DNA from 2 places in the Paraclostridium dentum genome. Region 2 is predicted to be linked to the other one. Evidence: riboswitches for the same ligand, from Rfam matches in the RefSeq annotation. Region 2 holds a riboswitch; the other holds the start of a gene.
What was found. A riboswitch is a leader RNA that binds a small molecule or an ion and turns the genes downstream of it on or off. The one in region 2 is predicted to bind cyclic di-GMP.
Positions count from the first base shown of each region.

Region 1: another riboswitch for cyclic di-GMP. It lies ahead of ACN6I1_RS13665 (YwmB family TATA-box binding protein); the one in region 2 lies ahead of ACN6I1_RS07975 (glycosyl hydrolase family 18 protein).

Region 1 covers NZ_CP183813.1:2,936,209-2,943,913, forward strand. The annotation lists gene spoIIID (sporulation transcriptional regulator SpoIIID) at 1-193, opposite strand, end outside; gene ACN6I1_RS13650 (M23 family metallopeptidase) at 291-971, opposite strand; gene spoIID (stage II sporulation protein D) at 1,191-2,231, opposite strand; gene murA (UDP-N-acetylglucosamine 1-carboxyvinyltransferase) at 2,306-3,559, opposite strand; gene ACN6I1_RS13665 (YwmB family TATA-box binding protein) at 3,578-4,324, opposite strand; cyclic di-GMP riboswitch class II at 4,489-4,572, opposite strand; gene glmS (glutamine--fructose-6-phosphate transaminase (isomerizing)) at 4,800-6,626, opposite strand; gene glmM (phosphoglucosamine mutase) at 6,869-7,705, opposite strand, start outside.
Region 2 covers NZ_CP183813.1:1,753,502-1,761,206, reverse strand. The annotation lists gene hcp (hydroxylamine reductase) at 1-750, shown strand, start outside; gene ACN6I1_RS08000 (ferredoxin) at 871-1,059, shown strand; gene ACN6I1_RS07995 (DUF1858 domain-containing protein) at 1,082-1,267, shown strand; gene ACN6I1_RS07990 (hypothetical protein) at 1,467-2,102, shown strand; gene hcp (hydroxylamine reductase) at 2,198-3,925, shown strand; gene ACN6I1_RS07980 (LPXTG cell wall anchor domain-containing protein) at 4,110-4,784, shown strand; cyclic di-GMP riboswitch class I at 4,887-4,977, shown strand; gene ACN6I1_RS07975 (glycosyl hydrolase family 18 protein) at 5,171-7,582, shown strand; gene ACN6I1_RS07970 (immunoglobulin-like domain-containing protein) at 7,608-7,705, shown strand, end outside.

The sequences.
Region 1 (7,705 bases), 1.2 Mb from region 2:
ATTTATTCTTTTCCAAAACCATTTTAACCTCTTTTGCAAGAGATGGATTAATTTCTTCTAATCGTTCAGTTACATCTTTGTGTATAGTACTTTTACTTACTCCAAATGTTTTAGCAGTTTGTCTAACTGTTGTTTTCTTTTCTAATATATACTTTGCTACAACTATAGCTCTTTCCTCTATATGCGATCTCAAAGCTTCCCCCCCTTAAATCCTACCTTAGTGATATATATGTAAAAAAACAAAAAAATATAACAAGCTTAATCAAATTTGATTAAGCTTGTTATATTTTTTATTTAATTAACGTCATAGGGTCTATAGATTTACCATCTTTTGTTGCAGTTACATGCACGTGTGCACCTTCTAAACTTTCTACACTAGTAGTATTACCAACTTTTCCTATTACATCTCCGTCTTTAACTTCTTGACCTTTTTTAACAGATACTTTGTCATCTAAGTTTGAATAAACAACAGCTACTTTATCTTTAGATTCCACTTTTACAGATACTCCATGTTGGTCATCTTTAAATACATCTGTTACTTTACCATTGACAACTGATTTTACCTTACTTCCTTTTTTAGCTTGTACATCTAATGCTTTATGTATTTCCCATACATCTAATGTACTTGAGTAACTAGGCTCTTTTTCTGAATACTCTCTAGTCACTTTTTCTCCTAGATAGTTTATTTTAGTTTCTTCCTTTTTAACAACTTCTTTTTCTTTTACCTTATCTAAGTTCTCTTTTGAATTGGTAGCTGTTGGCACAGTTTTATCATCTTTTTCTATTAGGTGAATTTCGCCTTCTTCATCACCTTTTGCTACTTTATTTTGATTATCTAAAAAACCGTTTTTTGAAGCTAAATCATCCACACTGTTTTTTGTAAACCAAATACCTCCAATTGCTACTAAACAAACACATACAAATAAGGCTAAGTAAAAACCATCTTTCTCTAATAGTTTTTTCTTTTTCATGACGCACCTCCAAATATATTCATACATTTGTATTTTGTACCTTATTTGTTATTTTTATACAATTTTTATTCTTTTATATTTATTTTATTTTCATATTTTTAATATTAATTTTTCACTATATATAAATAAATTAATATATCTTCATCTCTTCATTTCATTTAATTCTTGAAATACAAAAAAACTCTAAACTAACTTGCAAATCAAGTTAGTTTAGAGTTTTTAATATGTATCTTTAATATTAACATTTGAGTAATAATGTTCTAATATTTCATAATATTTATACCCATCCTTAGCCATTCCTTCTGCTCCCCATTGACTCATACCTACACCATGACCATATCCTTTTACAACAATATCCACATAATCTTTATTAAATTTCAAATCAAAGTTAGCAGAATTTAAATTAAATAAACTCCTTATGTCACGGCCTGATATCTCTTTATTTCCAATCTTTATCTTCTCAACCGACCCACCTTTACTTCTTTCTTCTATACTAACTTGTTTTGATAATTTATCATTAGAAATCGACATATTAGGATAACCTTTTCTCAACGTATTTATAAAGTCAGAATTATTTATCTTAACATTAGATGCATATTTAGGAGCATTTTTATCATAAGGACTATCTACAGATCTCAAATATGGATATTTAGTACTAAATACCTCTTCACTATTTTCTGTATTTCCTGATGATGTAGAAAAATATAATGGTAAAATTGGCTCATCTTCATATACTATAATTTGACCCTTAGTATCTTTCACAACTTGTTCTATTTTTGTATAAAATTTATCCATCCAAGCTTGGCCATTTTTACTTAGTAATTCTGATTTACTTTTATATTCCTGACAATGCTTATAATCTGTACATACAGCTGCATTTTTATGCTTACCAGTTTTTTCACTATATACTGTAAATGTTCTAGCAGCTACTGCTTGCGCCTTTAAAGCCTCTTTATCAAACTCTGCAGACATTTCCCCTGCAAGAACTCCACATAAATAAGCTTCTATGTCTATAGTCTCCACTATTCCTTTTTTATGATTATAAACCTTTATTTTAGGTGATTCCTTATTTATAGTTTCGTAATTTTTAACACTTTTCTTTTTATTAATTTTTAGCTTAGTTTCAATTTTCAACTTATTTTGGATATGTGGTACTATATCTGACTTTGAATCCGAACTATATGCAAATATAGATACGCAAATAGGTATCGCCGCAGTTACCAAAACAGTACTAGCTAAAACTAACAATGGGTTTTTCATAAAATTTTCCTCCTTGGATAAATACTTCTAATCCATAAATTTTATGAAAAACCCGTGTTAATTATGACTAATTATTAGTCTTCAATTATTTCTATATTTCCACCTAATGCTTGTATCTTCTTATCTATGTCTACATATCCTCTTTGTATATGATATATATCTCCTATTTCAGTTACTCCTTCAGCTATAAGTCCACATAAAATTAACGCAGCTCCAGCTCTTAAATCTGTTGCTTTTACTGTTGATCCATGTAATTGATCTACACCTGAAACAATAGCACTTCTACCTTCTATTTTTATATTAGCGCCCATTCTATTGAACTCTGCAACGTGCATAAATCTATTTTCAAATACAGTTTCTATAACTACTCCCGTTCCATTTGCTACAGTAGCCATAGCCATAAATTGAGCTTGAACATCTGTTGGGAACCCTGGGTGTGGTAATGTCTTGATATCTATTGGCTTTAATACCTCAGGTCCTTTGACTCTCACAGAATTATCCATATCTATTATTTCACATCCAGCCTCTTTTAATTTAGCTACAACAGGCTTTAAATGTTCCATAATTACATTGTCTATAGTTATATCTCCTTTTGTCATAGCTGCTGCAACCATATATGTAGCTGCTTCTATTCTATCTGGTATAACTGTATGTTCAGCACCTTTAAGTGACTTAACTCCTTTTATTCTTATTGTGTTAGTTCCTGCCCCTTTTACGTCAGCTCCCATTTCATTTAAGAAGTTTGCTAAATCAACTATTTCTGGTTCTTCTGCAGCATTTTCTACTATAGTAGTACCTTCTGCTAAAGCAGCAGCCATCATTATATTTTCTGTAGCTCCTACTGATGGGAAGTCTAAGTATAACTTACTTCCTACTAATTTCTCCGTATTAGCCTCCACAAATCCATGATCTATTATTACATTAGCTCCTAATGCCTTAAATCCTTTTAGATGTAAATCTATAGGTCTAGTTCCTATTGCACATCCTCCTGGCATAGATATCTTTGTATGGTTAAATCTAGCAAGTAGTGGTCCCATTACTAAGAATGATGCTCTCATCTTTCTTACAAGCTCATATGGAGCTTCACAAGTCTTTATATTACTTGCATCTACTGTTAATGTACAATCCTTATATTCAACCTCAGCACCTAAATGTCTTAATAAGTCAGATATTACATGTACATCTTTTAAGTTAGGAACCCCTTTTAACACTGATTTTCCATCCGCTAATAAAGTTGCTGCTATTATTGGTAATACTGCATTTTTTGCCCCATCTATTTTAACACTTCCTACAAGTGGATTACTCTTCTTAACTAAAATTTTTGCCATTTCACTTTTCTCCTCACACTAATAATCTAATTTTATTATAGGTGTAGCTACGTAAATCATAGTTTTTTCTTCGTTTTCGCTATACCTAATTCCTATATTTAAATTTACCTTATTTCCCAAATATTCAAGGTAATCAGTTTTAATCAATTTACTAAAAGCTGTTACCGACATAAAGTTTTCTTCTTCAACCCTATCTATTTCTTTAGCATTCATATTATATAATATTTTTTTCAAAATATCATCATATTTGTGTAGTTGTAACTTTTTTTTATACTCTCCAGCCATACATGTATAAATATCGACTTTTTTGCAATACAAATTTAGAGTATTTTCTACAACTGTATAAATATCCACTATATCTTTATATACTTTATTTTCTAATATGTCAACTATAATATATGACTCATTTTTACCTTTATTAGCGACAATGATAGATATATTTCTATCTTTTTCATCTATCTGTGCATATACCTGAGTTTGAGTATCCTTTTTACTTTCAATCCATTTTAAATTAGATTCCTCAAGCCCTAAGTTAGAAATTATTTCCATGCAAATATTTTTCATCTCTTCTTTTTCTAAAGATTTATCTAAATATGCATTAGCTTTCATATTATAAAATTTAAAATTACTATCTATACTTTCAAAAGTATTTACTAGTTGATTATATCCATTATTCTTTATTTCAGCTTCTGATTCTCCATAGAACAAAACTATCCCTAATAAAAATATAAATATCAAACTTATACTCACTAATATTTTTTTCATAGTATTACCTCCCCATATTTCCAGTTTTATACTATAAAGTATTAACAAAAATTGGTTGGTTATACTATTCATGATTCCAAAAATATTTTAATATATTATTATAATTTTTTCTATACATATTAAATTATATATAATTTTACACAATAAAAAAGCTATACTTATATTTTAAGTGTAGCCGGTTGCATCAATAACTCCATATATCCAAGATGCCCACATATAGGATATAGTTCTTCGCTTCTCAATTCATTATGAAATATATTTAATTGCGCATTAGAGACTAAATTTGGCGCTTTTAAGCTTTCGTATGAGTTTCATTTAGATTTACCCTATCTTATACTCTCAAAAGCTTCAAATCACTATTTTTAAGATTTAGTTAATTAGTCAGTATCTTAAATTAGTATTGTATATAAAATTATACATAAAGTTTAAAAAGGTGATTCTCAATACAAAATTGAGATATCACCTTTGATTGTTATTATTCAACAGTAACTGATTTAGCTAAGTTTCTTGGCTTATCTACATCGCAACCTCTTTCAACTGCAACATAGTAAGATAATAATTGAAGTGGTAAAACTGTTAATATGCTTGATAATACATCCTCAACATTAGGTATATAGATCACTTCATCAGCAGATTTTTCAACTTCTTTATTTTTCTCTTGAGCTACAGCAATTACATATGCTCCTCTTGCTCTAACTTCTTCCATGTTAGAAACCATTTTTTCAAATAACTCTCCTTGAGAAGCTATAGCAACTACAGGAGTTCCTTTTTCTATTAATGCTATAGTTCCATGCTTTAACTCACCTGCAGCAAATGCTTCTGCATGTATATATGATATTTCTTTTATTTTTAAAGCACCTTCCATAGCTATATTATAATCTAATCCTCTACCTAAGTAGAATGCACTGTGTTTTTCTTTTAAAGTCTTAGCAATTTCTTTTATATGATCTTCTTGTTTTAAAGCTTCTTCAACCTTTGAAGGCATTTCTTTTAGTTTTTCTATCATTTCATTATAGTACTCTCTAGTTATAGTACCTTTCTTTATAGCAAAGTCTAAAGCTATCATATAGAATGATACTAATTGAGTTGTATATGCCTTAGTTGATGCAACTGATATTTCAGGTCCTGCCCAAGTATAGAATACATCGTCTGATTCCCTTGCAATTGAAGATCCAACAACGTTAGTTACTGATAATATTCTAGCTCCTCTTTCTTTAGCATATCTTAAAGAAGCTAAAGTGTCTGCAGTTTCTCCTGATTGACTTACTAATATTAATAGTGTCTTATCATCTATAAATGGATCTCTATATCTAAATTCTGATGCTATATCTGTTATAACTGGTATCTTAGCAAATTTTTCTATAGCGAATTTTCCTATAAGTCCAGCATGATAAGCAGTTCCACACGCTACTATATAAACTCTATTTATATTGTCTAAATCTTCTTTAGTCATCTTTATATCATCTAAATGGATTTCTCCGTTTTCATTTAATCTTCTTACTAATGTTTCTTTTACTCCATTAGGTTGTTCATATATTTCTTTTAACATGAAATGTTCGTATCCACCTTTAGATGCAGCTTCAACATCCCAAGTAATTTCATTAACTTCTTTATTTACTACTTCTCTATTTTCATTTAATATAGTAACTTTATCTCCTACTATATGAACAAATTCACCATTTTCTAAGAAATATACATTTCTTGTATATTTTAATATTGCAGGTATATCTGACGCTATAAAGTTTTCTCCATCTCCAAGTCCCACAACTAAAGGACTATCTTTTCTAACTGATACTAATTCTTGATTATTATCTTTACATATAACACCTAGTGCATATGCTCCTCTTAATCTTTGAGTAGCTTTATATACTGCATCTAATAAATTACCTTCATAATATTTATCAACTAAATGTGCTACTACTTCTGTATCTGTTTGAGATAAGAATTTTACACCTTCAGCTTGTAATTCTTCTTTTAATTCCATATAGTTTTCTATAATTCCATTGTGAACTACAGCTATTGTTCTATCCATATTAAAGTGAGGATGTGAATTAACATCTGATGGCTCTCCATGAGTTGCCCATCTTGTATGTCCTATTCCTAAACCTCCATTTATAGGGTTCTTTTCTAGATCCTCTGCTAAAACAGCTAATCTTCCTTTAAATTTTCTTATTTCTAACTCATTTCCTGTATTTATAGCAACACCTGCAGAATCATACCCTCTGTATTCAAGCTTTGATAGTCCTTCTACTAAAACTTCTGTCGCCATTCTATTTCCTAAATATCCAACTATACCACACATAATTTGTGTCCTCCTAAAAATATTATTATTTTATATATTTTTAAGATTCAGGTCAGTTTACATAAACTTTTTTTTGTACATATAATCACTTATACGGTTTGTAAAAGTCTTCCGATGGTAAACACACCGCAGAGTATCCGCCGACAATTCGATAAACTCTGTCCTCGTCAACTTAGATTTTACTAAGTTCTGGCGCTTGCAAAGTAAATACTAAGACTTAATCTTAGTATTTACTTCTGAAATTATGATAATTTCTCTTGTATTAAATTAGCTAAATTTGTAGCTAATTCTTTTAGTTGACCTTCATCTTTACCCTCTAACATAACTCTTACTAATGGCTCTGTTCCTGATGGTCTTATTAAGACTCTTCCACATCCGTCCATTAGTTTTTCTATTCTTTCTATTTCAGCTTTAATTTCTGGTATTTCCATATATCTATTTTTATTTTCATTTTTTATTCTAGCATTAACTAATACTTGTGGATATTGATTCATTACTGCTGCAAGTTCTGATAAAGTTTTACCTTCTTCTTTAACTATTTGAGCCAAAACTAAAGAACTTAAAGTTCCATCTCCAGTCGTATTATAATCTAAGAAAATCATATGACCTGATTGCTCTCCACCTAAATTATATCCACTGTTTTTCATTTCCTCTAAAACATATCTGTCTCCTACAGCTGTTGTTGCTAGATTTATGTTGTTTTCTTTTGCAGCTATAACTAATCCTATATTACTCATAACTGTAACAACTAAAGTATCTTTAGCTAACTTGTTGTGCTTCTTTAAATATATTGCACTTAATATCATTATATGGTCACCATCTACAATTTGACCCTTTTCATTTACAGCTATTAGTCTATCTGCATCCCCATCATATGCAAGTCCTAAATCAGCTTTATTTTTTAATATAGCTTCTTGAAGACCCTCTGGGTGTGTTGATCCACATTTATCATTTATGTTATTTCCATCTGGTGTATTATTTATAGCTACTACATCTGCACCTAATTCTTCAAATACCATTGGGGCAACTTTATATGCAGCTCCATTCGCACAATCTAACACAACTTTTAATCCATTAAA
Region 2 (7,705 bases):
GGGTGTATTTTAATGACTACAAACTGTCTTATGAAGCCTAGAGATTCATATAAGGATAGAATATTTACTACGAGTGTAGTTGGATGGGATGGAGTAAAATACATAGGCAAAAATGATGATGGAGAAAAAGATTTTAGTGAGATTATAAATAAGACATTAGAATTAGGTGGATTTAAAGAAGATCAAGAGCCACACGAAATTCTAGTTGGATTTGGTCATAATGCCACTTTAAGTAATGCTCCAGCTATAATTGATGCTGTAAAATCAGGTAAATTAAGACATTTCTTCTTAATTGGAGGGTGTGATGGAGCAAGACCTGGAAGAAATTACTATACAGAATTTGCTCAAAAAGTACCTAAAGACTGCATAATACTTACGCTAGCTTGTGGTAAGTATAGATTTAATAAATTAGATTTTGGAGAAGTTGCTGGATTACCAAGACTTTTAGATGTAGGGCAATGCAATGATGCCTACTCAGCTGTAAGAATTGCTTTAGCATTAGCTGATGCTTTTGACACTGATGTAAATAGTTTACCACTATCCATAATTTTATCTTGGTATGAACAAAAAGCAGTAGCGGATTTACTAGCTTTATTGTCTCTAGGAATAAAAGGAATATACTTAGGACCATCAGTACCTGCATTTTTAAGTCCTAACGTACTTCAATATTTGGTAGACACATTTAATTTACAAATTATAAGTACTCCAGATAAAGATTTAGCATCTTGCTTAGAAGTTCCATCTAAGTAAATTAATTGAATGTAACTGGAGTTACGTAAATTTATTTAGATAAAGTTTATAATATATACAATATAATATTAAAAATTTAAAAAATACTATTTTAAAATTAAAATAAAAGGAGATAAAAATATGAAAGCATTTGTAGATAGAGATGGTTGTATAGGATGTCAAGCGTGTGCAGGGACTTGCCCAGATGTATTTAGTATGGATGACGACAATATATCAGTGCCTATAAAAGAAGATATACCTGAAGAAGTATTAGATTCAGCAAAGGATGCTAGAGATGGTTGTCCTGTTTCTGTTATAAGCATAAAATAATTTATACAAAGGAGAGATTAATATGATAACTAAAGATACTATAATAGCAGATATAATAAAAGCTAAACCTAATGCAGCACAAATACTTATGAATTATGGGATGGGCTGCATAGGATGCCCTTCCGCTCAAATGGAAAAGTTAGAGCAAGCATGTGAGATCCATGGATTAGATTTAGAAAAAATATTAAAAGAATTAAATGAAGCATAATTACAAAAGGGTTACCAACTTATTTGGTAATCCTTTTCTTTAGTATAAATTATATTAAATAGTGTAACCAGCGTTACAGAAAATAAAAATTAAATACTATATAATCTAAATATAGAAAGTTAAGAAAAATAAAATTTAAAAAGTGTATTTAAAATACTTATTTAAAAAGAAGTTTCGATAAATAATAGGAGGTTTTATTATGAGCTTATTTTTAGGAAAAATTCACTATTGGTTATTTAATAAAATAATTTGGTTTGAAGAGTTAGAAAGCGAAATAATAAAGTTAGCAGAGGCTGAAGGACTGGACATAGAAAAGTTAAATAAACAAATAAATTTAAAGTATGGAGAAAAATTAGAAAACAAAAAATTAGAAGACATTATTGATACAGGAAATATACATGGATGGCTACAAGAAAAAATACACTCATCAGAAGGAAGGATGGCATCGTGGACATCTAAAATTTTAGAAGATAATCCAGGATCATTGAAAAAAATAGAAAATATTTATAGAAATCAAGGGGTAAAAGCTGGTAAGGAATTAAGTTCTGTAAAAAATATTACTAATGCAAAAGAAATATATAATAGTATAAATGATTATATATTAGATGGAATGCCATGTGATAGAGTAAATGAAGTAATTACTTTAGAAGATGATGTTGTAAGGTGGAAAAGAAGAATATGTGTGCATAAGGAAATATGGGAAAATGAGAATGTAGATGTTAATATATTTTATAATCTTAGAGATTTATGGATAATATCATTTGTGAATACCGTAAACAATAATTTTGAATATACAAAAACTGATGATGAGGATTATGTAATCAAAAAAATATAAAAATTAAAAATAGTAACTTATGTTACAGATTCAAAATAAATTACACTATATAATGTGTATATAAAATAAACATTTATAAAATTGGAGGAACTATTATGGAAAATAAAATGTTTTGTTTTCAATGTCAAGAAACAGCTGGGTGTACAGGATGTACAAAATTTGGAGTATGTGGAAAATCACCAGATTTAGCTAGAATGCAGGATCTTTTAATATATACAACTAAGGGATTATCAGAGGTTACAACAAGACTTAGAAAAGAAGGTAAAAAAGTAAGCAGCAATGTAAATCATTTAATAACTATAAATTTATTTACGACTATAACTAATGCAAACTTCGATGATGAAGTATTTTATGCAAGAGTAAAAGAAACATTAAAAACAAAAGAAGATTTATTATCGCAATTAAGCAATAAGTCTAATTTATCAGAAGCTGCATTATGGAATGCAAGTTCAAATGCAGAAATGGATGTTAAGATAAGTATATTAAGTAAAATTAAAGATGCAATATTAGGAAGTGGAAAAGAGTTAACTCTTGATAATATAAATAAATTATTAGATGAAAAGTCAACTAAAGTCGGAGTCTTAGCAACTAAAGATGAAGATATAAGAAGCTTAAGAGAATTAATAATATATGGATTAAAAGGCTTATCAGCATACATGAAGCATGCTAATGCATTAGGATATGATGATGAAAAAATAAATGCTTTTATGCAAGCAACTTTAGCTAAGACTTTAGATGATAGCTTAAGTGTAGATGAGTTAATAGCACTAACTTTAGAAACTGGTAAAGTTGGAGTAGACGGAATGGCTTTACTTGATAGTGCAAATACGGGAACTTATGGACATCCAGAAATAACTAAGGTTGATATAGGAGTTAGAAATAACCCAGGAATACTTATATCAGGACATGATTTAAAAGACTTAGAACTATTATTAAAACAAACAGAAGGAACTGGAGTAGATGTATATACTCACTCAGAAATGCTTCCAGCACACTACTATCCAGCATTTAAAAAATATTCTCACTTTGCAGGAAATTACGGAAATGCTTGGTGGAAACAAAAAGAAGAGTTTGAAAGTTTTAACGGACCAATATTAATGACTACAAACTGTATAGTACCACCAAAAGATACTTACAAAGATAGAATATACACTACAGGAGCCGCTGGATTTGCAGGGGTTAAGCACATAAAAGGTAAGAGTGAAGACGATAAAGACTTCTCGGAAATAATAGAACAGGCTAAAAGCTGTCAACCTCCTACAGAAATAGAAAGAGGAGAAATAATTGGAGGATTTGCGCATAACCAAGTATTTGTATTAGCAGATGCAGTAGTAGATGCAGTTAAAAGCGGAGCAATAAAGAAATTCTTCGTTATGGCAGGATGTGACGGAAGAGCTAAATCAAGAAACTACTATACAGAATTTGCAGAGGCACTACCAAAAGATACAGTGATTTTAACTGCAGGATGTGCAAAATATAAATACAATAAGCTAAACTTAGGAGATATAAACGGAATACCTAGAGTATTAGATGCAGGACAATGTAATGACTCATATTCATTAGCGCTTATTGCATTAAAACTTAAAGAAGTATTTGAATTACAAGATATAAACGAATTACCAATAGCATTTAATATAGCATGGTATGAACAAAAAGCAGTAATAGTATTATTATCACTATTATACCTAGGGGTAAAAAATATACACTTAGGACCAACATTACCAGCGTTTTTATCACCAAATGTAGCTAAAGTATTAGTTGAAAACTTTGGCATAGGTGGAATAACAAATGTTGAAGATGATTTAAAAATGTTTTTAGGATAATTTTTTAAGTATAGTCTACATTGAGTAGGCTATACTTTTATTTTAATAAAAAAGTTCAGGAATAATAATTATTCATCTAAATTTAAAATTCAAGACAAAATAATAAACTTTATATGTAGAAATAAATATTTTTTTACACAATATGTTAATATAGTTATATAAATTAATATTTGGAGGAAATCATATGAAAAAAATATTTATTTCTATATGTATGATTGTATCTATATTTATGCTAACTGGATGTGTAAATTCAGATATAACCCTTAATATAGATAAAAAAGGAAATGCAAGTGTTACAGCACAAATTTTAAGTAGTGATTATTTAATGGATGGTATAAATGAGCAAGAATTAAAATCAAATTACGATAATGTTGAGAAAATAAAAGAATCAGGGAAAACAGGATATAAAATAACTGAAAACTTAGGAAATATTGCTGACTTAAAACAAAACAATAGTAAGGGAATTGAAAAGTTTGGAGATTTAGTAAGTGTAAAAAAAGAAGATAGCTTTTTATCTAACACATACGATATAAATATAAAATTAAAAGATTATATAAGCAAAAACATGAGTCAAGAAGAGCTAGGAATGTTAAATTTATTTGGATCAGGATTTGATTTGAATTTTAACTTAAATACACCTATAGAATTAGTAGAATCGAATGCGAATTCAAACTCAAAAAAAGATGGAATCTATAATTATAATTGGAATTTAAACTTATCAAACTTAGAAAACATACATGTAAAAGCAAAAATTCCAAATGTACAAAATATAATGATAATATCTATTTTAGGAATAGTTTTAATTTTAGGTTTATCTATATTTATTCTTAAAAAAAGAAAAAATAAGAATAACAAATAATAAATAATAAAAATTATGTTGTACATCATAAAAATGTCTGCTATAATTACAGTGAATTAAACAGATAATAATCACTAAATAGTGAATATTATCTGTTTAAAAAAACTTAATAGGCAAAATTAGGGAAATCTAATGACGCAAAGCTATAGGGGCTAAGGTATGTTTATACATATTATGCCAGCCAGTTGCCAAAGAGTATACATACTTTTTGTTTTTATACGGCATTATTATATGTCTTATTAACTATACCATTAAACTACTCTTTAGGAGTGGTTTTTTTTGTTAAGTAAAAAACAAAGGTTAATAAGATGCATAAGAGTGTGAGATTATAAGCGTCTAGTTTTTATATTAAGATTAACCTAGTATAGCCCAATTGGAGGGAAAGAATGAAAAATTTAAAAAGATTAAGGAAACGTAGAAGTAAAGTGCTAGTAGCTATAATGATGTCTATGCTTATAACACAAGGGTTATATTCAAGTGATAGCATAATTGTAAGTGCACAAGAACAAACTGCGAATCATTCTAAAAACACAGTTAGCCATAATCAAAAAAGAAATGTTATATATTATGGAGACTGGTCAATTTGGGGAGGACAGGAAAACTTTTATCCAAAGGATATACCAGCAGATAAATTAACTCATTTGAATTTTGCTTTTTTAGATTTTGATTCAAGTGGAAATTTAAAGTTTACAGATAAAGATGCTGCTGTTGGAGCACCTGTAGGTCAAGATGGTGTTCAATGGGGAGCTGCTAATGCTGGTGTATTAAGTGCATTTCAAGAATTAAAAGCAAAAAATCCAAATTTAAAAATAGGAGTCTCTCTTGGAGGATGGTCAAAATCAGGTGATTTTTCTGAAGTAGCTGCAAATCCAGATAAAAGAGCAAATTTAGTTAAAAATGTACTGAAATTTATTGAGTACACAAACATGGATTTTGTAGATATTGACTGGGAATACCCATGTGATGTTAGGCAACCTGATTTGGTAGACAACAAAAATGATGAAGGAACACCTAATGCAACTAAAGCAGATAAAGAAAATTATATAAAACTTTTACAAGAATTCAGAACAGAACTTGATAAACAAAGTAGTAAACTAAGTAAAGATTATGAACTATCTGTAGCAATACCTGCACCTAAGAGCAAAGTCGATTTAGGCATAGATGTAGAAAATCTTTTTAACATTGTAGATTTTGCAAATATAATGACCTATGACATGAGGGGAGCATGGGATGAATATAGCGGTCATCAAACAGCGCTTTATCCAAACGGAAGTGACCCTATAAAGGGTAATAATTTATCGATAGATGAGACTGTTGATTACCTAGTAGATAAAGGAGCTGAAAAAGATAAAATTGTAATAGGAGCAGCTTATTATAGTAGGGGCTGGGATAAAGTTGAAAAAGGTAGTAACAATTCTTTGCCAGGAATTTTTAACAAGGCTTCAATAACTACAAAAGATGCAGATCAGACACCATCAAGAGGAGCTATAAATGAAGCTCCATTAGCGTCAGGAGATGGAGGACGCATGGGCGGAGTGTGGTCATACAGAAGTTTAGATAAATTAAAATCAAAGTATCCAGGACTAAAAGAATATTGGGATGATACAGCAAAAGCACCGTATCTTTATGATGAAAGTACTGGAAAGCTTTTTACATATGATAATGTAAAATCAATAACAGAAAAAACAAAATATGTAAATGATAATAACCTTGGAGGTATGATAGGATGGATGGCCTCTCAAGATGCTAAAACGGATTCTAGTAAAAGAGATGAATTGACAAAAGCATCTAAAGAGGGACTTTTCGGAAGTGGAAAATTACCACAAAATGAAATAACTTTTTCAAAATTAGATGTTAAAACATCAATAAGCCCGTATGAAGAACAATGGGGTGAAGATAAAAATGGATATGAGATAGCTATAAAAAATAATGAAGTATTACAAGAGTCACAGGATGTTTTAGCCTCAGTAGAAAAAGGTGCTGAAACTATAAAAGCTCCTAAATTATATATAAAAAGTGATAAAGCTTTAAAAGCAGGCGATCACATGGCTGGAAATGTCACTTATGAAAATGGGTATACAATAGTAGATTTACAGTCTGTTTGGGAAGGTAAAAATATAGAACCTGGAAAAACATATACTTTTAAATTAAAGGGAGATGCAAATATATCAGGAATAGATCTTGTTCAGCGAATGTCTGATAATGGTATAGATATGTATAGACAATCAATTCTAGATGATTCAGGAGAAGTACAACCTCCAGGAAATCAAGCTCCTGTAATACATGGTGTAGATAATAAGACTATAAACATAGGGGATTCATTTGATAAATTAGCAGGGGTAACAGCTACGGATAATGAAGACGGAGATATAACAAATAAAATAAATGTTATTGGTTCTGTGGATACGAATAAAGAGGGTAGTTATAAGCTAGTCTATTCAGTTGAAGACAGCAAAGGTTCAAAAGTAGAAAAAGAGAGAGTTATAACGGTAGTAAAAAAAGGTGAGGAGCCATCACAAGATACATATGACCCAAATAAAATATACTTAGCAGGGGATTCAGTTGTATTTAAAGGCGAAAAGTATATAGCTAAATGGTGGATAAAAGGAGAAGACCCAGACAAATCTCAAGCATGGGAAAAGGTAATAACTCCAAATGAAGATGGAACTATAGATTATTATGAAGGTATGATTTGTAATGGTGGAGAGCATGTAAAATATAATAATCACGTATACAAGGCTAAATGGTGGACAAACACAGTACCAGGTAGTGATGATTCTTGGGAATTTATAAAATAAATAATTATTAAAGGGGAGAATAAATATGAAACACTTAAAAAAATTAAATAAAAAAATAGTATTCACATTAATGCTATCTATGGTTATGGCATCAGGAATTTCAATGTATGATGGAATAAAGGT